Regions from separate parts of the Gordonia sp. JH63 genome, predicted to be linked through region 1. Evidence: predicted binding sites of a transcription regulator. Region 1 holds the regulator's gene; each other region holds the start of a gene.

Region 1 (7,557 bases):
ATGCATTTCGCGGTGGCCGACGACTCCGGACGGATCGTCTCCCGCGCCGACTCGTTGCCCGAACTTCAGCAGACCGGAACGCCCGCGGCGCCGAAGACGGTGTCGCGCACCCTGTATCGGACCTGGACCGCCGACGGGATCGGTTCGCTCGCCGAGCAGACCACGGTCGATGTCGCGGGGCAGCGGCTGACCCGGTACCCGACGATCGACGTGGTCTCCGACGCGAAGGGCCACGCGCGGGGCGTCGTCGTCGTCGATGCGGCTAGCCCGGAGACACGAGACCGCCTCCTGCGACGCGGGATCGTCGCCCTCCTCGACCTCGCGATACCTCCGCTGCACAAGCGGATCGCCGGCTCGCTGAGTCCGGTCGAACGACTCGCCCTGAGCCAGAGCCCGTACTCGACCACCGAGGCACTGCTCGCCGACTGCACCCGACGGGCCATTCGGGACACGGTCGCCGACATCGACGACGCAGAGCTCGCCGCGGTTCGCTCACCACAGTCCTTCTCGGCGCTGCTCGAACGGATCCGGCCACGGGTCGCCGCGGCCGCACCGGACTACTTCTCGCTGGCCGTCGCAGCCCTCGAACGGATGTCCCCGCTGCGGGCGGCGATCGACCGGCACGCCGGTTCGCTGGCTGCCGACGACGTCGCCGAACAGGTCGCCCACCTCGTGTTCGACGGATTCGTGGCGGCCACCGCGCGACGCCACCTGGAGAATCTGCCGCGCTATCTCGACGGCGCGCAAGCACGTCTGGAGGCACTACCCGCGTCCGCAGCACGCGACCAGGCCGGGGTGGCCGCCGTCGATCGCGTCGTCGAACGGTGGGCCCAGCGCATCGAACAGGTACCCGAGCACCGGCGGGCGGTGGTCGACGACGAAGCGCAGTGGCTCGTCGAGGAGTTGCGCGTGGGGCTGTTCGCCCAGCGTCTCGGCACCGCGTTCCCGGTGTCGGAGAAACGGGTCCTACGAGCTCTGGACCGACTCGGCTGACACGGGTTCGGCGAGCGCGCTCCCGGATCCCGATGCCGCCTTCAGGTCGTCGATCTCGCGCTGGAAGTCCTCCACCGAGTCGAACGACCGGTACACCGAGGCGAAGCGCAGATACGCCACCTCGTCGAGATCGCGGAGCGGACCCAGGATGGCGAGTCCGACCTCGTTGCTGGGGATCTCGGCCGATCCACTGGCGCGCACCGTGTCCTCGACCTGCTGGGCGAGTTGCGCGAGCGCGTCCTCGGCGACGTGGCGGCCCTGACAGGCTCGCCGCACGCCGCGCATGACCTTCTCCCGGCTGAATGGTTCGGTCACGCCGTTGCGTTTGACCACCGCGAGCACGGCGCTCTCCACGGTCGAGAACCGGCGACCGCACTCCACACAGGAGCGACGGCGGCGGATGGCCTGCCCTTCATCTGCGACACGCGAGTCGATGACCTTGGTGTCGTCGTTCTTGCAGAAGGGGCAGCGCATCGTGTCCTCACGCAGGTCGCGGGACGCTGGAACGCACCCGAAGCGTGCGCCCCGCCGCTTGTCGGCCGGCCCCTGTGACATCGAGGATACCGCCCGGCCTCAGCGGTACCGGGGGGTGAGCAGGGGCTGGCCCACCTGCAGCGCGCTCGACCCCAGATCGTTCATCGCGACGATCTCGTCGATCACGACCTCGCGCGGCATCTCGGGTGCCACCCGGCCGGCGATCGAGCTGAGCGAGTCCCCCGAGCGCACGTGGACGACCTCGGCACTCACGGCGGACGGGGTCAGCGAGTCCGAGTAGTTCTGGCCCACGACACCGAACACCCACACGACGAACGCCAGCCCGACGCCGGCGAGGAGCGCGACCGCGGTGCGGCGGCGGCGACGGAACACCGCCGCGTCGGGTCCGACCGGGCCACGCCCGCGCACCCCGACCGAAGAACCACAGTGGGTACCGCCCACCCGCGGGGTCACCGGCGACGCACCCCGCGGTCGGGTGCCGGCCGGCCGGTTGTCTATCGGGCGGCCGCCGTCGGACAGCGGGGCGCGCGTCCGGACCCGATCGGCGCGGTCGGTGGGGGGCCGGACAGCGTCGGGACGGTCGGTGCGGACGGGAGCGACGAGAGTGGCGGTGCGCATGGTGCCCTCCGGTGTTCTGGTGTCTGGATCGTGCGGGGTGTGGCGGTCGGTGTTCGAACATCGATCAGATGTTCGATGCACTGATGTTCGAATTTGTAGCACGACGTCCCGACAAAGTCTCGCGACACATCGAACAAATGTTTGAGGTGCCGGTCGCACTCCGCTAGGCTCGGACCCGGCGCAAGCCATCTACCAGCACGTTCCGAAGACGAGAGGAACCGAACATGAGTGACACCGGCGATAGGCGCGGCCGAGCGCGGGGCGCCGACGACGAGGCCCCGTTCGACGCCGCCGCCGCCGAGGCCTCACTCACCCCGCGACAGGCCGGGGTCCTGGAGGTGATCCGCCGCTCGGTGCGCGAGCGCGGTTATCCGCCGAGCATCCGGGAGATCGGCGACGAGGTCGGCCTGGCCTCGACGTCGTCGGTGGCCCATCAGTTGCGGACGCTGGAACGCAAGGGGCTGCTCAAGCGCGACGCGAACCGTCCCCGTGCGGTCAACATCGCCCCGAGTGACACCCCGTCGCCGGACACCCCGTCGGCCGGTCAGCTGCCCGAGCCGACCTTCGTGCCGGTTCTCGGCCGAATCGCGGCCGGCGGTCCGATCCTGGCCGAGGAGGCCGTCGAGGACGTCTTCCCGCTGCCCCGTGAGCTGGTCGGCGAGGGATCTCTCTTCCTGTTGCGCGTCGTCGGCGAGTCGATGATCGACGCCGCGATCTGCGACGGCGACTGGGTCGTGGTCCGGCAGCAGAACGTCGCCGACAACGGCGACATCGTCGCGGCCATGATCGACGGCGAGGCCACCGTGAAGACCTTCAAGCGTCAGGGCCCCAACGTCTGGCTCATGCCGCACAACGAACTGTTCGATCCGATCCCGGGCAACGATGCCGTCATCCTCGGCAAGGTCGTCACCGTGATGCGGCGAGTCTGACCTCTCCACCGACCGAACCGTCGAGCACCGCCGCGGCAGCCTCGCGCGCCGCGGCGGGGTCCGAGGTGGCCAGGGCAGCCTCGGCGGCGGCCCGGCAGTCCGGTGCGGACACCTCGCCGAGCCGGGCCCCCACGGCCGCGGCAGCAGCCGGCGCGCTGGACAGCGAGGTGACCCCGAGACCGACGAGCACGCAGGCGAGGTTCGGATCGGCGGCGGCCTCGCCGCACACCCCGACCGGCTTTCCCTGACGTGCACCCGCTGCCGCGACACCCGCGATGAGGCTCAACACGGCCGGTTGCCACGGGTCGGTCAGTCCGGCGAGATCGGCCGACATCCGGTCGGCCGCCATCGTGTACTGGGTCAGATCGTTGGTGCCGATGGATACGAAGTCCACCTCGGCGAGGACGGCTTCGGCCAGGATCGCCGCCGCGGGCACCTCGATCATCACCCCGGCGACCAGACCACGGCCGCGGACCTCGGCGGCGAAGGTGCGCGCCTCCGCCGGCGAGGCGATCATCGGCGCCATGACCCACGGCGCGACGGCCGACCCCGACGCGGCCTGCGCGATCGCGTCGAGCTGATGCGCGCGGATCTCGGGGTGCGCCAGCGCGATCCGATCGCCCCGCACGCCGAGCGCTGGGTTCGATTCGTCGGGATGGGTCACGAACCGGAGCGGTTTGTCGGACCCGGCGTCGAGGGTGCGGATGACCACCTTCTGCCCGTCGAACGCATCGAGCACCTCCCGGTAGATCGCGGCCTGCTCGTCCACCGACGGTTCGTCGGCACGCTCGAGGAACGCGAGTTCGGTGCGGAAGAGCCCGACGCCCTCGACGGGGTACCCGGCCGCGGCGCGTGCCGACGATCCGTCGGCGACGTTGGCGAGCACCGCCACGGCCACCCCGTCGGCGGTCTGCCCCGGACCGGTCCAGCCGGCGACGAGTGCGGCATGCCGCCGATCCTCGTCGACGCGAGCCCGGGCCGCCTCCGCATCGGGCTCCACCTCGATCCGCCCGGTGCTGCCGTCGACGAGAACGGTTGTGCCGGGCTCGATCTCGTCCAGGTCGGCCACCGCCACCACGCACGGGATCCCCAGCTGGCGCGCGATGATCGCGGTGTGGCTGGTCGGTCCGCCGAGGCGGGTGACGAGGGCGATGGTGCTCGTGGGGTCGAGGCCCGCGGTGTCGGCGGGCGCGAGGTCGTCGGCGAGCAGGACCGACGGCACCTCCGGAGTGGGCACACCAGGTTCGGGTAGGCCGAGCAGTTCGGCGAGGACCCGGTCGCGCACGTCGTTGAGATCGGTGACCCGCTCGGCCATCAGTCCGCCGAGCTTGGTGAACACCGCCGCGAACTGTTCGGTGGCCGCGACGGCAGCGGCCTCGGCGGGGGCGCCCTTGCCGATGAGCGCGGTCGCGGCACCGATCCAGCCGCGGTCCTCGGCCAGGCCCGCCGTCGCGGCGAGCACCTCGGCCGTCACCCCGGTGTTCTGCGACGCGCGCGTGCGCAGCCGCGCGGCGACGGCGCCGGCCGCGGTGGCGAAGCGCGTGACCTCGTCGGCGCGCCGTTCCTCGGCGATCTCCACACCGACGCCGAGCTTCTCCGGCGAGTGGTCGGGTCGCTCGCCCGGCCACAGCGCGGGACCGTGGGCCAACCCGCCGACCACCGGGGTTCCCGTCAGGATCTGCGCCATCGTCTTGCCTCTCACTCGACTACCGATGTGACCACCGTTACAAAAAGTGCTTGACTTGTCAACACAAACAGGCGTAAACACAATTACTACAACATCCAATCCCACACGCCTCAACAAGCGGGTTGGTCGAAACCGGAGATCGGAGCGGTGTGTACGCCGAGGAGAGACAACAGGCGATCGTCGACGAGGTGCGACTCGCGGGGCGGGCATCCGTGGCCGCGCTCGCCGAGAAATTCGACGTCACCAGCGAGACCGTCCGACGCGATCTCGCGGTACTGGAACGCGCCGGACATCTCCAGCGGGTCCACGGCGGCGCCGTGCGCGCCGAGATCATGCGCACCCTCGGCGAGCTCGGGATCGACGAACGGGAGTCGAGCCAGATCGAGCAGAAGACCGCGATCGGCCGGGCGGCCATCCGGTTCCTGCCGCCCGACGGCGGCTCGGTGCTCTTCGACGCCGGCACCACCACCTACCGCGCGGCCGAGGCGACCGCTCCCGATCGGAGGCTCACCCTGTTCACCAACAGCCTGCCCATCGCCGGCCTGCTCGCGGGAACCCATCCCGACGGTCTCCATGCCCTCGGCGGACGCGTACGCGGTCTCACCCAGGCGACCGTGGGCGTCGACACCGTGGACGCGCTTCGCCGACTGCGCGTGACCACCGCCTTCATCGGGACGAACGGCCTGAGCGAGGCCCACGGGTTGTCGACACCCGACCCCGACGAGGCCGCGGTCAAGGCGGCGATGGTCGCAGCCGCGCAACGGGTCGTGGTCCTTGCCGACAGCTCGAAGATGGACCGCGAGGACCTCACCTCCTTCGCCGGACTCGACGACGTCGACGTCCTCATCACCGACTCCGGGATCGACCCGGCCTATTCGGCGGCCCTGTCCGCGCGTGGCGTCGAGGTCGTGATCGCATGATCGTCACCGTCACCGCCAACCCGAGTCTCGACCGCACCCTCGAACTCGGCGCACCGCTCGCCCGCGGCGAGGTGCAGCGCGCCGGCGTGGTCCGCACCGAGCCGGGCGGCAAGGGCGTCAACGTGGCCCGGGTCGTCGCGGCCGCGGGCCTGGCCACCCGCGCACTGCTCCCGGCGCGGCCGGGCGACCCGCTGCGGGCCGCACTCGACGACCTCGCACTCCCCTACGACGCCGTGCCGGTCGACGGCGAGGTCCGGTCCAACATCACCATCGCCGAATCCGACGGGACGACCACCAAGATCAACGCACCGGGCGTCACCTTGACGGGCCCGGACCGCGAGGCGCTCGTCGGGCTGATCCGTGAGCACGCCGGCTCCGCGCAGTGGGTCACCCTCTGCGGGTCGCTGCCTCCCGGCGTCCCCGACGACTGGTACCGCTCGATCGCCGACGACCTCGTCCTCGCCGGCTGCCGGGTCGCGGTGGACACCTCGGGCGCTCCCCTCCGTGCCAGCGTCACCGGTCGCGTCGACCTGATCAAGCCCAACGAGGACGAGCTCGCCGAACTGACCGGCGCCGACCCCGGACAGCTCCGAGAAGCACTCGCGCGCAACGATCTCGGACCGGTCATCGACGCCGCTGCGACCATCGCCGAACAGATCGGGGGCAACGTCCTCGCCACCCTCGGCGCCGTCGGGGCCGTGTTGGTCACCGCATCCGGCGTGTGGTCGGCGACCCCGCCGCCGATCGTCCCGCGCAGCACCGTCGGCGCCGGCGACTCGTCACTGGCCGGCTACCTCATCGCGCAGAGCACCGGGGCCGCGCCCGCCGACTGCCTCCGGTCGGCCGTGGCGTACGGCGCGGCGGCCGCATCGCTCGCCGGCACCCAGGCCCCCACGCCCGACCACCTCGACCTCCCCGGCGTGCGGGTGACCGAACTGTCGGGAGCCGCGCGCATGACCTGACGGCACCGTCCCGGCGAGTCTCCACATCCATCCAACACCGCACCCATCCAGCACCGACTCCATCCACCATCGACCCACCCAGCACCGACCCCACTCTTTCCACCGAAGGACATCCCATGACCGAGCAGATCATCACCGCGCAGACGGTGAGTCTCGACGTCGACGCCGGCGGCGATCCCGCCGCCGTCATCACCACGCTCGCCGACGCCCTCGCCGCGGCCGGCCGGACCACCGATCCCGCCGACCTCGCGCGGGCCGCACTGGACCGAGAAGCCAAGTCCGCCACCGGACTTCCCGGCGGCATCGCCATCCCGCACGCCCGTACCGCGTCGGTGACCGCGGCCAGTCTCGCCATGGCGCGGCTGTCCCGCAAGGTCGACTTCGGCGCACCGGACGGGCCGGCCGACCTGGTCTTCCTCATCGCCGCGCCCGAGGGGGGTGCCAGTGCGCACATGAAGCTCCTCAGCTCGCTGGCCCGCTCACTCGTCCGGCCCGACTTCGTGGCCTCGCTCCGCGCGGCCGAGAACGAGGAGCGGGTCATCGAATTGGTCAACGAGGCCATCGACCCCGCACCCCCGGCCCCCGCCACCGCGCCGACCGCCACCCCGTCGACCCCTGCCCCGTCGACCACTGCCCCGGCCGCCGCGGCAGCACCAGCGACGTCGACCACGGAACCCGAAGGTGCGCCGGCCCGCCCGGACTCGGACCGGACCCCGGACCCGGGACCGGCCACGCCGCGCATCGTCGCGATCACCGCATGCCCGACCGGCATCGCCCACACCTACATGGCGGCCGACGCCCTGAAGTACGCCGCCGAGCGGGCCGGCGTCGAGTTCGCGGTGGAGACCCAGGGGTCCTCGGCGACCACGGCCTTCGATCCGGATGTGATCGCGTCGGCCGACGCCGTCATCTTCGCCACCGACGTCGGGGTCAAGGACCGCAACCGGTTCCGC
Region 2 (7,557 bases), 1.3 Mb from region 1:
GACCGCGACGCGCTGATCGCCCTGAAACCCGACTGCATCGTGCACACCGCGATGACCGACGACCGCGTCATGGAGTCGATCGAGGATCTGATCTTCTTCGTGGAGAACGGGATCAACGTGGTGTCGAGCGGGCCGGTGGTCCTGCAGTTCCCCCATGGCATCCTGCCCGACTCGCTGCTGGATCGGATCGCCGCCGCGGGTGCGGCGGGTGGCGCGAGCCTCCACGTCAACGGCATCGACCCGGGTTTCGCGAATGACGCACTGCCGCTGGCGATGACGAGTCTCTCCCAGCGCATCGACGAGATCCGCTGCCAGGAGATCGCCGACTACTCGACCTACTATCAGCCCGTCGTCATGCGTGACCTGTTCGGCTTCGGGCAGCCCCTGGACGCCACGCCGCTGCTGTTCGCACCGGGCATCCTGTCGATGGGGTGGGGGAGTGTCGTGCGACAGATCGCCGCCGGACTCGACCTCGTGCTCGACGAGCCGCTCGTGGAACGCGTCGAGCGGGTCGAGGCGGACCGCGACTACTCGACGGTGTCCGTCGAGATCCCGAAGGGCACGATGGCCGCGGTCCGGTTCGAGGTCGCCGGTCAGGTCGACGGCGTGGATCGCATTGTGCTGGAGCACTACACGCGCACCCACCCCGACCAGTGCCCGGACTGGCCGACCCCGAACGAGGGCGACGGCTGCTACCGCATCGCCATCTCCGGCGAACCGGAGATGACGGTCGAGTTCGGGCACCACGGTGAGAACGGCGACCACAACGTGTCCGGGATGATCGTCACCGCCATGCGTCTGGTCAATTCCGTTGCGGCGGTGGTCGATGCGAAACCCGGACTGGTCACCGCGCTCGACCTGCCGCTCATCTCCGGGCGGGGGCTCTTCGTGCAGAAGTAGCCGCACTCGACGACGGCGGGCGATGTGATCCGACAGGCGAGAGTCATCGACTGGCGAGTAACTCCATGAGGTGTGCTTCGACGAGGGACGGCCGGGGTGTGCGTGGTCCGGGTCGGGGTGGTCGGACGTCGATGACGTGGCTGGTTTTCAACCATGATCGGCGCGCGTGATGTGGGCGTGGCTCATCGCCGGACGTGGTGCGTCCGTGGATCTCTCGCCGAACCTGTTCCAGGTGGGCCTGCAACCGCTTGGGTATGTCGGGTCGGCGGTTGATGTGTTCGGGGTTGGGTGGCGCGCCGGGTTCGGCGTTGAGTCGCCAGGCGCAGCGGCCTTCGTCCGGTCCGTCGCGTACTACCCGGGTGGTGTATCGGCCGGGTTGGTCACCGACCATGCGGTTGTGTCGCGGGCAGGCGGGTGCGAGGTCGTCGATGTCGGTGAGACCGCCTTTTGCCCAGTCCTTCTGGGCGTGGTGGAGTTCGACGTGGGTGGCGGGTTGGTCGCAGCCGGGTGCCGAGCACACTTCCCCGTCGGGGCGGGCGAAGGAGACGAGGCGTTGTTCGCGGGTCGCGAGGCGTTTGCCGCGCCCGAAATGTAGGGGGACGGTGGTGGCGTCTTTGAAGATCGCCAACCACGGCTGGACCTCACCGGCCATCGCGATCAGGTCCCGGATGGGCAGCAGGGTTCCGGTGGCGGTGGTGGCGAGTCCGGCTTCGCGGATGAGGTCGTTGAGGTCGGTCTTGATGATCAGTTGCACGGGCAGGCCTCGGTGCGACGTGCCGAGTGTTCCGTCGGCGAAGCCTGCGGCGAGTGCGGCGTCGAGCGCATCATGATTCGTCTGGGCGAGAGTGCGACCGTCGCGGTCGACTGCCGCGGCCAGGGCGTCAGGGTCGGCGGTGCCGGCCGGTCCGCTGGGCGAGTCGGGGTCGTCGGGGTTGTTGAGTCCGGGTTTGCCCCACACGGCGAACATCATCGACAACCGGGCGTGGAGTTCGGGAGTCAGCGTGCCCGAGATCTTCGCGGTGCCATCGGCGCGTTGCCGACCGATCCACAGGCCGCGGCGCCTCTTGCGTTCCGAATCGTCGGCCAGAGTGCCGTCAGGATCGAGATGAGCTAGCAACCGCGCACCGAGTTGAGTGATGTCAGCCGGGGTGTGGTCGGCGGCGATCTCGGCCATCTGCCGCTCAGCCGCGACCTTCACATCGTGGTCAGTTCCATGAGGGATCTGGTCGAGGACATCGAGGACGGCCTGCACATGCGCAGAGCCGACAGAACCTTGTGCGAAAGCCTCAGCGAGGCACGGATGTTCAGGTGGTAGGACCTCGCCGCCGAGGCTGGTGCGGTGGGCGGTGGCGTCCATCTGCTTGCGACGCCGCATCGGGTTCGAGACTCGTAGCCGGTGTGTCATGAATTGCATGAGGGTTCGGCACCCCGTCTTGCGGGGCAGGTCGCGGGCCTCGACCTGATCGATCTGCCGGTCTCCGGCGACGGTCAGACGCGCGATGGCGCGTTCGGTCTCCGCGGCCACCTCGGCCAGTTCGGCATCGGTACACGGCGACAAATCCACCGACTGCAGTTTGTCCAGGGTGCGATGCAGATCAGCCACCAACTCGACCACCCGGGGAGCCGGCACGGACGCGTCGTCGGTGTGTGTGATGCCGGACATGACGGTGACCTCCCCCCGAGAACCGTTGCAGCGAATGTACGTTCGAGTGTACACGAGTCCGGCGGGTCTAGCCACGAAAACAATTGCCCGGCAATATGAATCAGAGTCATTGCGTTGCGGGAACTTGTCGGTGGGCGCCGGTAGGATCTCGCGGGACGACGACCACGTTGTCTGGGTCGGGCGGCATCATCGCCACGACGGCAGGCCGCGCCTCGAGTTGAGCGCGCAGTTCCTGCCGTCTGTGTGACTACTCGACGCCGCCCGTCGACGCGGGGACCCTGATGCTGCAGTCGCAGCACGAATGTCGTTTCCAGCGGAGTTGCTCGGCCGCGACGATAGCATTCTGGGCGGCGAGTGCTCGACGATCAGCCCTGGCGCGCCTTGAATCTGGGGTTGCCCTTGTTGATCACGTAGATGCGCCCCTTGCGCTTGACCACTTGTGAACCGGGTTGGTTCTTCAACGACCGGATGGATGCACGGACCTTCAACGGAGCCTCCTTAATGGAAATTGTTTCCATTAAAGCAGGTCCGTCGACGAGCGCCGAGGCGGGTGTCAGACCTCCCAGGTGTGCACCGGCTCGCCCTCGTGCATCTGGGTGACGTAGTCGCGGAGCATCCCGTGCAGCGCCTGTGTCCGGCTCTCGCCCGCGCGTTCGCGGGCCGCGACCGCCTGGCGTTGCCAGACCGATCCCGTCTGGCGGGAGATGCAGCGGCCCTCGATGACCGACAGGTAGCGCTTGCGGGCCTTGTCGGAGACGCCGAACCGCTGCAAACCGTCCTCGGCGAGCACGAGCAGCCGGCGCAGGACGAGTTCGTCGGGTCGCACCCAGCCGACGTCGGGCCAGTAGAGCTGCGACTCCATGCCGGTGCGGGCGCCGGACTGCAGGTTCTCGGCGGCGGCGTTGAACGACATCCGCGACCACAGCGGCCGGTCGGATTCGACGAGGCCCCGGACGACGCCGTAGTAGAACGCGGCGTTGGCCATCGTGTCGACGACCGTGGGACCGGCGGGCAGCACGCGGTTCTCGACGCGCAGGTGGGCCTGTCCCTCGTGGATGTCGTAGACCGGACGGTTCCAGCGGTAGACGGTCCCGTTGTGCAGACGCAGTTCGTCGAGGGTGGGGATGCGTCCGTCGTCGAGCTCGGCGAGCGGGTCGGTGTCGGTGCAGACGGGGAGGAGCGCGGGGAAATAGCGCGTGTTCTCCTCGAAGAGGTCGAAGATCGTGTTGATCCACCGCTCTCCGAACCACACTCGCGGCCGGACACCCTGGTTCTTCAGCTCCAGCGGCCGGGTGTCGGTGGCCTGTTCGAAGACCGGGATGCGGCTCTCGTGCCACAACGCGGTCTCGGCGAGGAAGGGCGAGTTCCCGGCCAGGGCGACCTGCACCCCGGCGATGGCCTGTGCCGCATTCCAGTGCGAGGCGAAGTCTTCCGGCGCCACCCGCAGGTGCAGCTGTAGTGAGGTGCAGGCCGCCTCGGGCAGGATCGAATCGGTCGAGGTGCGCAGGTGCTCGGTGTGGTGTCCATCGGTCAGCGGGACGCCGGTGATGTCGATCTCGAGATCCTCGCCGCGGGCGGCGAAGATCTGCTCGTTCAGCAGGTCGTAGCGCGGGTTCGCCGAGATCCAGTGATGCGCGAAGTGTTCGGACTTCAGTGTCGGCAACATGCCGATCATGACCAGGTGGCTCGACGTCTGTGCGGCCCGCTGCTCGGCCCGGTTGAGCGACGTCCGCAACGCCTGCTCGAGCGAGATCGTATCGTCGGTCGTGAACGGTCGCGGCGAGACGTTGATCTCGATGTTGAACTGGCCGAGTTCGGTCTGATAGTCCGGATCGGCGATCGCCTCGAGGACGGCGGCGTTCGCCATCGCGGGCTGCATGTCCTCGTCGACGAGGTTCAGTTCGACCTCCATGCCGAGCAACGGCTTCGGCGGACGGCCCTGATCGGTGAACAGCCCGTCGGCGAGCATCCGCGCGATCGCTTCCGTGCCGCGACCCACCTGACGCCGGAAACGAACCCGGTCCTCGCCGGTGAACTGCTGTTTGGACACCTCGGCTCCCATGCGGTCAATACTGCCCGATCCGCATCGGCGCGAACCCTCTTGCGAAGATGGCGGAGTGCCACCACGCAGGAGAGTGGACCCCGCCGAGGTCCGGGCCGCGGTGCTGGCCGTCTCGGACTGGCTCGTCGACCCGACCGTGCCGACCCCGGGACGCGCCGCCCTCGCCGACGCCGTCCGTCGATCGGCCCGGTCACTCGAGCAGCTCGCCCCCGGGAACTCGGTCGAGGTCCGGGTGCCTCCGTTCGTCGCGGTCCAGTGCATCGAAGGTCCCCGTCACACCCGCGGAACGCCGCCGAACGTCGTCGAGATGGCGCCGCGGACCTGGCTGCTCCTCGTCGCCGGTGTCCTCACCTACGACGACGCCCTCGCCGCGGGCCTGGTGGATGCGTCCGGGCATCGCGCGGCACTCATCGCCGACCTGCTGCCGCTCATCCCGATCGGCCCGCCGGGCGACCGGGAGTAGGAGTGTGATGCATCACTCGACCGGGGCGTCGGGAATGACCCGCCGGTCGACACCGCTGGAAGATTCGCATCGGGAGCCGACCGACCCGTAAACTCACGCATGTCTCCCAGCCCACTCGACGGACCGATTCGCAGCCCCAGGGAGCTAGTCGATGCCTGATCATTCGATCGCCCACATGAACCTGCTCGCTGCCACGACGCCGGCGGGCGGATGCTCCGCACGTGGCTCGGGTGCGATCAATCCGGCCCCGCTGGACGATCTCGAGAACGAACCGCGTGAGGAATGCGGTGTCTTCGGTGTCTGGGCGCCCGGCGAGGACGTCGCCAAGCTGAGTTACTACGGCCTCTACGCCCTGCAGCACCGCGGCCAGGAAGCCGCGGGCATCGCCGTCGGCGACGGCAGCCAGGTGGTCGTGTTCAAGGACCTCGGACTCGTCAGCCAGGTCTTCGACGAGCAGACCCTGGGTGCGATGAGCGGGCATGTGGCGATCGGCCACTGCCGGTACTCCACCACCGGCTCGACGACCTGGGAGAACTCGCAGCCGATCTTCCGCACCACCGACGCCGGGACCGGCGTGGCCCTGGGCCACAACGGCAACCTGGTCAACACCGCGGACCTCGCGGCGCGTGCGCGCGAGCAGGGGATCAAGAGTTCGGCAGCGACATCGGACTCCGATGTCGTCGGTGCGCTCCTCGCGCACGGCGCCGCGGACAGCTCGATCGAGCAGGCCGCGATGGAACTGCTGCCCACCCTCAAGGGCGCGTTCTGCCTGACCTTCATGGATGAGCACACGCTCTACGCCGCGCGCGATCCGCATGGGGTGCGCCCGCTGTCACTCGGCCGCCTCGACCGCGGCTGGGTCGTCGCCTCGGAGACCGCCGCCCTCGACATCGTGGGTGCGTCGTTCGTCCGCGACATCGAGCCGGGCGAGCTGCTGGCCATCGACGCCGACGGCGTGCGCAGCACGCGCTTCGCCGAGCCGACCCCCAGCGGGTGCGTCTTCGAATACGTCTATCTCGCCCGTCCCGACTCGGTGATCCACGGTCGTTCGGTGCATTCGACCCGCGTCGAAATCGGTCGCCGACTCGCCAAGGAACACCCCGCCGAGGGTGACCTGGTCATCCCGGTACCGGAGTCGGGCGTGCCGGCGGCCGTCGGGTTCGCCCAGGAATCCGGGATTCCGTACGGCCAGGGACTGATGAAGAACGCCTACGTCGGTCGTACCTTCATCCAGCCGTCGCAGACGATCCGCCAGCTCGGTATCCGCCTGAAGCTCAATCCGTTGCGCGAGGTGATCCGAGGCAAACGGCTCGTCGTCGTCGACGACTCGATCGTGCGCGGCAACACCCAGCGCGCGCTCATCCGGATGCTGCGCGAGGCCGGTGCCGCCGAGGTGCACGTCCGCATCGCGTCGAGCCCGGTCCGGTGGCCGTGCTTCTACGGGATCGACTTCGCGTCCCCGGCGGAACTGATCGCCAACGGCATGGAGTCCGAGGCCGGGATGGTCGAGGGGGTCCGGCAGGCCATCGGTGCCGATTCGCTGGGCTACATCAGCATCGACGAGATGATCAACTCCACCGGCCAGGCCGCGTCGACCCTCTGCGCTGCGTGCTTCGACGGCAAGTACCCGATCGAGCTGCCCAAGGAGACCTCGATGGGCAAGGCGGTCCTCGAACAGATGCTGGCGAGCGCGGCCGGCGACCGCTCGGTGGACCCGCTGACCCAGCCGAACGACAACGTCAGCGCGGTCATGCGGCCCTGATTTCGTGCCGTAGGCCCTCCGGTACCGTATGACCCGTCGGCGAACACGCCGGAAACAACGTTCGACCGAGATTTTCTGGAACGGGAGTGCTGCGGTGATGACGGAGCGGGATGCTGCTGCCGACGAGACGGCCGGGAGCTCGACACCGGCGTCGTATGCGGCGGCCGGGGTCGACATCGACGCCGGTGAGCGGGCTGTGGAACTCATCGCGCCCCATGCCAAGCGTGCGTCTCGTCCGGAGGTTCTCGGCGGGATCGGCGGTTTCTCCGGTCTGTTCGCACTCAAGGGCAACTATCGGGAGCCGGTCCTGGCCGCTGCCAGCGACGGCGTCGGCACCAAGCTCGCCGTTGCGCAGGCCATCGACAAGCACGACACCGTCGGCCGCGATCTCGTCGCAATGTGTGTCGACGACCTGGTCGTCTGCGGCGCCGAGCCGCTGTTCCTGCAGGACTACATCGCGGTCGGCAAGGTGGTCCCCGAAACGGTGGCCCAGATCGTCGCCGGCATCGCCGACGGTTGTGTCGAAGCCGGTTGCGCCCTGCTCGGCGGCGAGACCGCCGAACACCCCGGCCTGATGCAGGACAACCACTACGACATGTCCGCCACCGCGGTCGGTGTCGTCGAGGCCGACAACGTGCTCACCCCGGACCGCGTCCGCGCCGGCGACGTCGTCATCGGCATGGGGTCGTCGGGATTGCACTCCAACG
Region 3 (7,557 bases), 1.8 Mb from region 1:
ATTATCGTTTGTCGCGGCAAGGAGGCTTGGATGTAGTTTCGCTAAGGGCGCCCGTAACAGGAACTCGAACCCTAGAAGGTGCCAGATCGTGAATTCGTCGTCATCGGAGTGCTCGTGCTCCGCACCACGTGTGAAGTAGAGCTTGGCCTTACCGATAAACCCGTCGTAGTCCCACACCTGAAGTGCCTCACTTAATTATGAACGTTCGAACCAGAGCACGCCCAGTGGCGGCGGATACCGATGGCCGCCGGTGCATGACTCGATGATTATCCAGTATGAGAATCCGGCCCGGTTGCCAGGCGACCTCACCGGTCGGATGGGCGCCCTCCACGGCTGCGCGCGCTGAGTCGGGGCCGACGGGTGTTGCTCGCGGGTCCCAACGCAGCTTCCAGGTGTTCGGACCAGAGCTGACGAAGGCTGGTAGATAAGCGTTCCGACCAGACTCTTGGCGGATAAGCAGGGTCAGACGGCGAAGCGCTTGCTTTAAATCATCGGATGGCGAACAGATCTGAGTTGACGTCGGACGTGTGGCCTCAATGCACCTTAGAACCATCCACTGAGGTGGGTTCAGCGCGATCGCCCCATCAGTGTGCCAGGGAAACGTGCCCAGTCCGACACTGGCAGAGTGGGTGCCTTTACGGGCATCAACGGCAACCGTTGGACGAAGCACTTGGCGACGCACCTCGGCACTTCCGAGCCTAGCTGCCAACGTACTGAAGATTCGTTCCTCATCGGTCCACGTCCAGCCTCTTGAGCTTAGGAGCGCCAGGTGCCTAGCTTCTTGCACAGCTCCAAGGCTCGCACAGGCTAGCGGTCAGGTCGAAGCGGGAGCGGACTAACTGCGTCCCCGCCTGCGGGACAGTCATAAGGCCTTTGTCGGCTTATGCGACGGGCAACCGGGTTTGGGCCGAAGTGGACCGCACAATTCTGGAATGCGCGGCCACACAAGCACGTCGTTCTGCGCCGGGCCCAGTTGCAGAACACCAGCAAGCCCGGAAGGGGTGCCTCGATCAGGGCACTCACCTCACGGCGCGAAACCGATGACCGCGGTGCCCTTCTGGCAGGCCGCGAGGACGCCTTCGAGCTGAGACGGCGCGCAGGTCCAGCCGGCCACCGACTGCTGCTGACCGGTGGTGATCTTCGGTCCGTACTGGGTGGCGATGGTCCGTGCCGAATCGCAGGACACGTCACCGGCGAGGATCATGACTCGCAACGCGCCGTCGGGGCCCGGGATGGTGCCGCAACTGGTGTCGGAATCGTCGGACGCGGTCGCACTCGACGCCGTGGTCGACACCGGCTTGCGACCGGGGACCACCGGCGGCGAGGTGGCGGGCTGTTCGGCGGACTGTGATCCCGACTCCGCGGCGCCGGCCTGAGAGGTCGACGAAGCGGTGGTCACGTCCTGTTCCGCGCCGCAGGCCACGAGCGTCGATATCGCCGCCGCGAGTCCGAGAGTCGCCGCCGCGACCCTGATCGGTCGGCGAGTGCGGCTCGTGGTGGGACCGGTGGGACGAGTTCTGCGCGACATGGTTCACCACGGTAGCGAATGCGGTGTCGTCGACCGCACAGGTAGCCGGCGCCGGCCGTCGGTTTGGGGTGGGCGCGCCCGACCTGCGAAGATGCTGGACGTGAGCAGTACCGGAACCGAAGTCGCCGACCCCACCTACGCCGTCGGCACCACCCTCGCCGGCACCCGTGGGCGCACGGGGACGATCACCACACCGCATGGTCCGATCCACACCCCCGCGTTCATCCCCGTCGGTACCAAGGCCACCGTGAAGACGGTCCTCCCGGAATCGGTCTCTGCCCTCGGCGCCCAGGCCGTGCTCGCCAACGCCTACCACCTGTATCTGCAGCCGGGGCCGGAGATCATCGACGCGGCCGGCGGGCTCGGCGCGTTCATGAACTGGCGGGGGCCCACGTACACCGACAGCGGCGGCTTCCAGGTGATGTCGCTGGGTGCGGGGTTCAAGAAGGTCATCTCGATGGAGGCCACCGGCACCCCCGACGACGACCTCACCGCCAACGGCAAAGAACGGCTCTCGCGGGTCGACGACGACGGGGTGACCTTCAAGTCGCACCTCGACGGTTCGGCGCATCGTTTCACGCCGGAGGTGTCGATGCAGATCCAACACCAGCTGGGGGCCGACATCATCTTCGCCTTCGACGAGCTGACCACCCTGATGAACACTCGCGAGTACCAGGTGAATTCGCTCGAGCGCACCCGGTTGTGGGCGATTCGCTGTCTCGCCGAACACAATCGGTTGAGCGTCGAACGCGCACACCGGCCGCAACAGTCGCTCTGGGGTGTCATCCAGGGCGCCCAGTACGAGGATCTGCGGCGCAAGGCCGCCCGTGACCTCGTCGCCTTGAGCGAGGCGGACCGCGCTGCCGGCGGAAAGGGCTTCGGCGGTTACGGCATCGGCGGAGCACTCGAGAAGGACAACCTCGGCACCATCGTCGGCTGGGTCAACGACGAACTCCCAGAGGACTCCCCGAAACACCTCTTGGGGATCAGTGAACCCGACGACATCTTCACCGCCATCGAGAACGGCGTCGATACCTTCGACTGCGTATCGCCGACCCGGGTCGCCCGCAACGGTGCGATCTACTCACTGGACGGCCGGTACAACGTCACGAATGCCAAGTATCGCAGTGACTTCCGGCCGCTCGACCCCGAGGTCGAGAACTACACGTCGCAGTACAGCCGGGCCTACCTGCATCATCTGTTCAAGGCGAAGGAAGGCCTCGGCCCCACGCTGGCGACGCTGCACAACGTGTCCTTCATCGTCACGCTCGTCGACCGGGCCCGCCAGGCCATCGAGAACGGCACATACACCGAGTACCGCGACGAGTTCCTCCGGCGTTACTACGGAGGTCCCCGGTAGGCGTAAAACACTGCTAGAAGGGCGGTGGGTTGGCGTCGTTCCAGCGCTTCTCGGCGCGTTGGTGGCGTCGGAAGTCGTTGTCGCGCTGGGTGTTGAGTCTGTCGCGGGCGGGGTGATCGGGTGACCGTCTGGGGAAGAGCTTGTTGAACAGGTCGCGTCCGCTGAAGGCGTTGCCGACGAACATGTGCCCGGTGGGTGTGGTGAACCAGGCGGTCTGGAATTCGTCTTGGTGGTCCTGCCAGCTGGTGAAGGTCTTGATGCGGTGATGGAACCGGCACAGCGGTTTGAGGTTGCGCGCATCGGTCGGGCCACCGCGACGCGGGTCGGTGTGATCGAAGGGTTCGGTGTGGTCGAGATCGATCTGCCAGACCGGGGCGTTGCAGCCCGGGAAGGTGCAGCACAGTTCGCCGGCACGCACCAGGGCCTGCAGCTTCTTCGACGGGGTGTACCGCGTTGTCGAACTGTCTGCGTCTGGAGCCGGTGAACCGTCGGGTCCGGTAGGAGCGGGGTGGATGTAGGTGCGGCGCGCTTCGGCGAGCAGCTGCCGGGCGGTGTCGGCGTCGATGATGCCGTGGCGGTCGAGGAAGGCGGGATCGTTGTCGAGACCGATCAGGGTCGACAGGTTCACCACGATGTGAAACGTCGCGCGCGGCGCAGCCGAATCCGACGCCGAGGCGGCCGGCTCAGCCGGGTCATCGACAACGACGTCGGCTGACGGGTCGACGATGGTGTCCGCCTCCGTCATCGCAGCAGTTGGTGCAGGCGGCTCGACGGTCCCCACTGTCGCTGCGTCGGAGTCTGTTGCTGTGTCGGGTTCGGTTGCGGCAGGTCGGCAGTCGTCGCATAGGCACGTGATGGCGGCTTCACCGCGAGCGAGCGCTTTCATAGCATCGACCCTGCGGTTGGCCAACTTTCGCGGGTCACCGGCGTGGACCGCGGTGGCCATCGCTGTCAGGCGGGCGTCGAACTCGGCGGCATCAGCGTTGGGAAGCGTGCCGGAGATCCGGGACTGCCCGGGTGTGAAGCGGTCGGGGGTGATGGTCACCTTGCGGTCGGACTTCACCCGCTCCTTGCGTCGACGGACCGCGTCGGGCGCCCACTTGGCGACGATGGAATCGACCATGGCGGTGAACCGCGCCGTCGACATCGGTGCGCGGGCGAAGATCGCCTCGGCGAGATGGGCGTCCACGGTCTGCATCTCTTCGTCGTCGGTGATGAGATCGGTGCGCTTGAGCGCGATGAGGAAGCGCCGCTTGTCGATTCGACCACACGCGAGTGCGTGTCCGGTGAAGGAGAGTCGGTAGCGCAGTGCGTCGCCGGCCTCGATGAGATCTTTCGCCTCGGCCGGTGTCACGGTGAGGGTGGCGCCGACTTCGGCGATGGCCTGTTCGAGACCGTTGGGCCCGAACTGCTCGTAGGGGTTCTCGCCCGCGGCCACTCGCGCGGACAGGTGCTCGAAGGCTTCGAGGGAGTCGAGTTCGCCGCTGTGCGTCTCGGCGCGCCGCTGGGCGTAGTCCATTTCGCGTTCATCGTGAATGAGGCTGGCCACGACCATCATTCGGTGCGCGGACGCTGCTGCCAAGCCGGCGCAGTGGTTGAGGACCTCGACGAGTTCTGAAGCGGAGAGTTCATGGTCGGGACGAAAGCGCGGCTCGACCGACTCCTGTGGTGGGTCCACCGATGTGGATCCGGCCCCCGCCCCCGATGACATACCTCCACAATACTCGAATATATGTTCGAGTCAAGGGTCTGATCTCGGGATCTCCCGGGTTGTCTCGCAATCCAATCACGCCGCACCGACAGGACTGAAGCGTCGCCTCGGTGGCCTCGACGGGCGCGGCGTCCTCGCTTCGCTCGGTCGGCGCTGCTCGACAAGCGGGACTCTGCGGCGCTGCTCGACAAGCGGGACACGGCTCCTCTGCTCGACCAGCAGAGAACGGCGGCGCACCACAACGAGCGACGGCGGACGGGTGTCAGCGGGAGTTCTCGGCAACCATCCGTTCGCGGATGCCGCCGGCGACCCCGGTGCTGTTCGGGTTGGGGTCGTGGATCGCACCCGCGTGCGGCTCGACCGGCGTCCCCTTCTCGGTCTCGGACTTCGCCGTCGCCGCCGAGAATCGCTCGGTGATCCCGGGCATGAGGTGATGAGAAGCGTTGGCGGCCTTGGCTTTGTAGCCGACCGGTTGGTCCAGCTTCGGGTCGGTGCAGGCTGCCACGATCGCGTCGACCACGATCTGCGGATCGTCCATCGCGGACATCCGCGGTTCGTGCCCGGTTTAGTTGGCGGCGTGGACCCACCACGGGGTGTCCACGGCCCACGGCATGATGGTGCCGACCTTGATGGCGTCGTCGCCGGCCATGCGCAGCTCTTCGCTGATCGAGTGTCCGAGGCTCCGAACCGCCGCTTTCGTTGCGGCGTAGGTGTTCTGGAGTGCGATCGGTACCTCGCTGTCGACCGAGCCCACGTTGATGAGTGTGCCGCGACCCTGCGACCGGAAGACGCGCAGCGCCGCATGTGCGCCGTAGATCAGGCCCTTCAGGTTCACGTCGACGAGGCGAGCGTGGTCCTCGGTCGGGATGTCCCAGAAGTACCCGACCGCGCCGACGCCGACGTTGTTCACCCACACGTCGATCGATTCGAGCCATTCGAGCGCGGCGGACGCGAGATGGGCGACGGCACGCGGATCGCTGACATCGGTGGGCACCGCCAGCGCCGACCCGCCCTTGCCGGTGATCTCTGCGACGACCTCGTCGAGGACCGCGGTTCGACGCGCCGCGACGACGACGTTCGCGCCGAGTTCTCCGAGTCGCACCGCGGCGCCGCGTCCGAATCCGCTCGACGCGCCGGCGATCACGACGGTGGAGCCGTTGATTTCCTTGTTGTCTGTCATGGTGATCGCCTACCCGAGGCGGGGTTCACCAAACCGAGAGGAGGCGCGCTCAGCCCGCGGCGCGGGACTGCCGGAAGGACTCGATCGCGGCGAGATCGTACGAGTTCGCCCCGGTCCCGATGCCCTGGGCGACGTGCGCGGCCACCGCGCAACCGAGTTCGGCGGAGTCGGCGAGACCGAGCCCGCGCAGCCGGCCGGTCAAGAACCCGGCGGAGAACGAGTCGCCGCAACCGGTGGTGTCCACGACGTCCACCTCGAACGCCGGCACCGCGACCACGTCGTCGCCGGTCACGACCAGCGCACCGTCGGCACCGCGGGTGAGCGCGACGCAACCGACACCGCGGTCCAGGAGCGCCCGTGCGCCGTAGGTGAGGTCGTCGGTTCCGGTCAGTCCCCGGGTCTGCTCGTCGTTGGGCAGCAGGTAGTCGAGGTGGGGAAGTGCGTCGGCGATCCACTCGAGAAGGCCGGGGTCGCCAGCCGACAGCAGATCGGCCGACGTCGTGATCCCGCGGTCGCGCGCCCGGCCGAGGAGCTCTGCGGCGACGGCGCCGCCCAGGAATTCCGGGCCGCCGAGGTGCAGGTGGTCGAGCCCGGTCAGCGCGTCTGCACCCAGGTCGTCGGGCGTGAACTGTGCGTTCGCCCCGATGCAGTGCCACGCGGGACGGTCTCCATTGGGTCGGACGGGTATGACCGATGACGACGTCTGGACCCCGGGCTTCGGAACCAGGCCGCCGGTGTCGACGCCTTCGGCGTCCAGCAGTGCGGTCAGCGAACGCCCGATCGTGTCGTCGCCGATCGCTCCGTGGGTCCGGACCGTGGCGCCCAGCCGACTGAGGACGAGCGCGGTTCCGCCCGCGGTACCGGCGGCGGAGAAACCGATGGACTGGACGAGCGCGCCGTCGGACCCCGCCGGGATGGACTCGATCCCGACGACGTGGATGTCCAGCACATGGACGCCCACGGTTGCGATCGTCGGCGGTTCGAGCCGCGGTGAGGGTGTCACGTCCGGTTCTCCTTGGGTGTCCCGTAGTCCAGCCGGATCGCCTGGGCGACAGTGGACTGCTGTTGGTCCTCGGTGAGTTCGCGAGGCCGGCCCATGCTGCTGGTCCGGTGAAAGAGGGTCGCGAGCCACTCCAGCAGCAGGGCGTTCTCCACCGCGTGGGCCAGGCTGGAGCCGCGTGCCACCGAACCGTGGTTCGCCATCAGCGCGACCTGGGTGTCGACCAGCGCGTCGGCGACGATCCCGGCGAGCTCCGGGCTCCCGAACGTGGCGTACGGCGCGACCGGGATGGCACCGCCGAGGCCGAGTTGCTGGTAGTGCAGCACCGGTAACGAGGTCAGTCCGCTGACGCAGGCGACCGCGGTCCCGAAGGGTGCGTGGGTGTGGACGATCGCCTGTGTGCCGGTTTCCTCGTAGACGCGGAGGTGCAGGTCCAGCTCGGACGACGGCGCGATCGGCCCGTCGACGACGTCGCCGGCAAGGGACACCACCGTCACGTCGGTCGCGGCACAGTTCGCGAGCACGACCCCGGTTCCGGTGATCGCGACGTGATCGCCCGCACGCGCCGACACGTTGCCGGAGGTGCCGATCAGCAGACCTTCGGCCGCCAGCCGTCGAGCGGCTGCGGCGACCTCGTCGCGTATCGACGGGTCGCTCATCGGCCGAATGCGTCGGTCCGCACTCCGCGGAGAAGGATCGCCGGGCATGTCGCGGAACTCGGAGCGCATTCGGTACGTTGGGACCACATACCGGACATTTACGCACATGCCTTTGCTCC

Evidence for each region. Region 1 encodes LexA, which represses DNA repair genes until DNA is damaged. Its sites were predicted from a motif close to CGAACANNTGTTCG; they were not measured.
Region 2: the regulator LexA is predicted to act here: its motif matches at 2,595-2,608, upstream of GR168_RS04370 (HNH endonuclease signature motif containing protein).
Region 3: the regulator LexA is predicted to act here: its motif matches at 4,614-4,627, upstream of GR168_RS02165 (HNH endonuclease signature motif containing protein).

Annotation. Positions count from the first base shown of each region.
Region 1 covers NZ_CP047235.1:2,312,366-2,319,922, reverse strand. The annotation lists gene hrpA (ATP-dependent RNA helicase HrpA) at 1-993, shown strand, start outside; gene nrdR (transcriptional regulator NrdR) at 967-1,467, opposite strand; gene GR168_RS10495 (LysM peptidoglycan-binding domain-containing protein) at 1,567-2,106, opposite strand; gene lexA (transcriptional repressor LexA) at 2,331-3,035, shown strand; gene GR168_RS10485 (putative PEP-binding protein) at 3,013-4,722, opposite strand; gene GR168_RS10480 (DeoR/GlpR family DNA-binding transcription regulator) at 4,872-5,642, shown strand; gene GR168_RS10475 (1-phosphofructokinase family hexose kinase) at 5,639-6,604, shown strand; gene GR168_RS10470 (fructose-specific PTS transporter subunit EIIC) at 6,721-7,557, shown strand, end outside.
Region 2 covers NZ_CP047235.1:962,592-970,148, forward strand. The annotation lists gene GR168_RS04365 (diacylglycerol kinase) at 1-900, shown strand, start outside; gene GR168_RS04370 (HNH endonuclease signature motif containing protein) at 944-2,563, opposite strand; gene ykgO (type B 50S ribosomal protein L36) at 2,929-3,051, opposite strand; gene GR168_RS04380 (glutamate--cysteine ligase) at 3,117-4,625, opposite strand; gene GR168_RS04385 (sterol carrier family protein) at 4,681-5,088, shown strand; gene purF (amidophosphoribosyltransferase) at 5,240-6,850, shown strand; gene purM (phosphoribosylformylglycinamidine cyclo-ligase) at 6,948-7,557, shown strand, end outside.
Region 3 covers NZ_CP047235.1:493,311-500,867, forward strand. The annotation lists gene GR168_RS02145 (hypothetical protein) at 1-177, opposite strand, end outside; gene GR168_RS02155 (hypothetical protein) at 1,025-1,528, opposite strand; gene tgt (tRNA guanosine(34) transglycosylase Tgt) at 1,620-2,888, shown strand; gene GR168_RS02165 (HNH endonuclease signature motif containing protein) at 2,902-4,443, opposite strand; gene GR168_RS23830 (hypothetical protein) at 4,862-5,146, opposite strand; gene GR168_RS02170 (SDR family NAD(P)-dependent oxidoreductase) at 5,165-5,779, opposite strand; gene GR168_RS02175 (carbohydrate kinase family protein) at 5,829-6,782, opposite strand; gene GR168_RS02180 (class II aldolase/adducin family protein) at 6,779-7,438, opposite strand.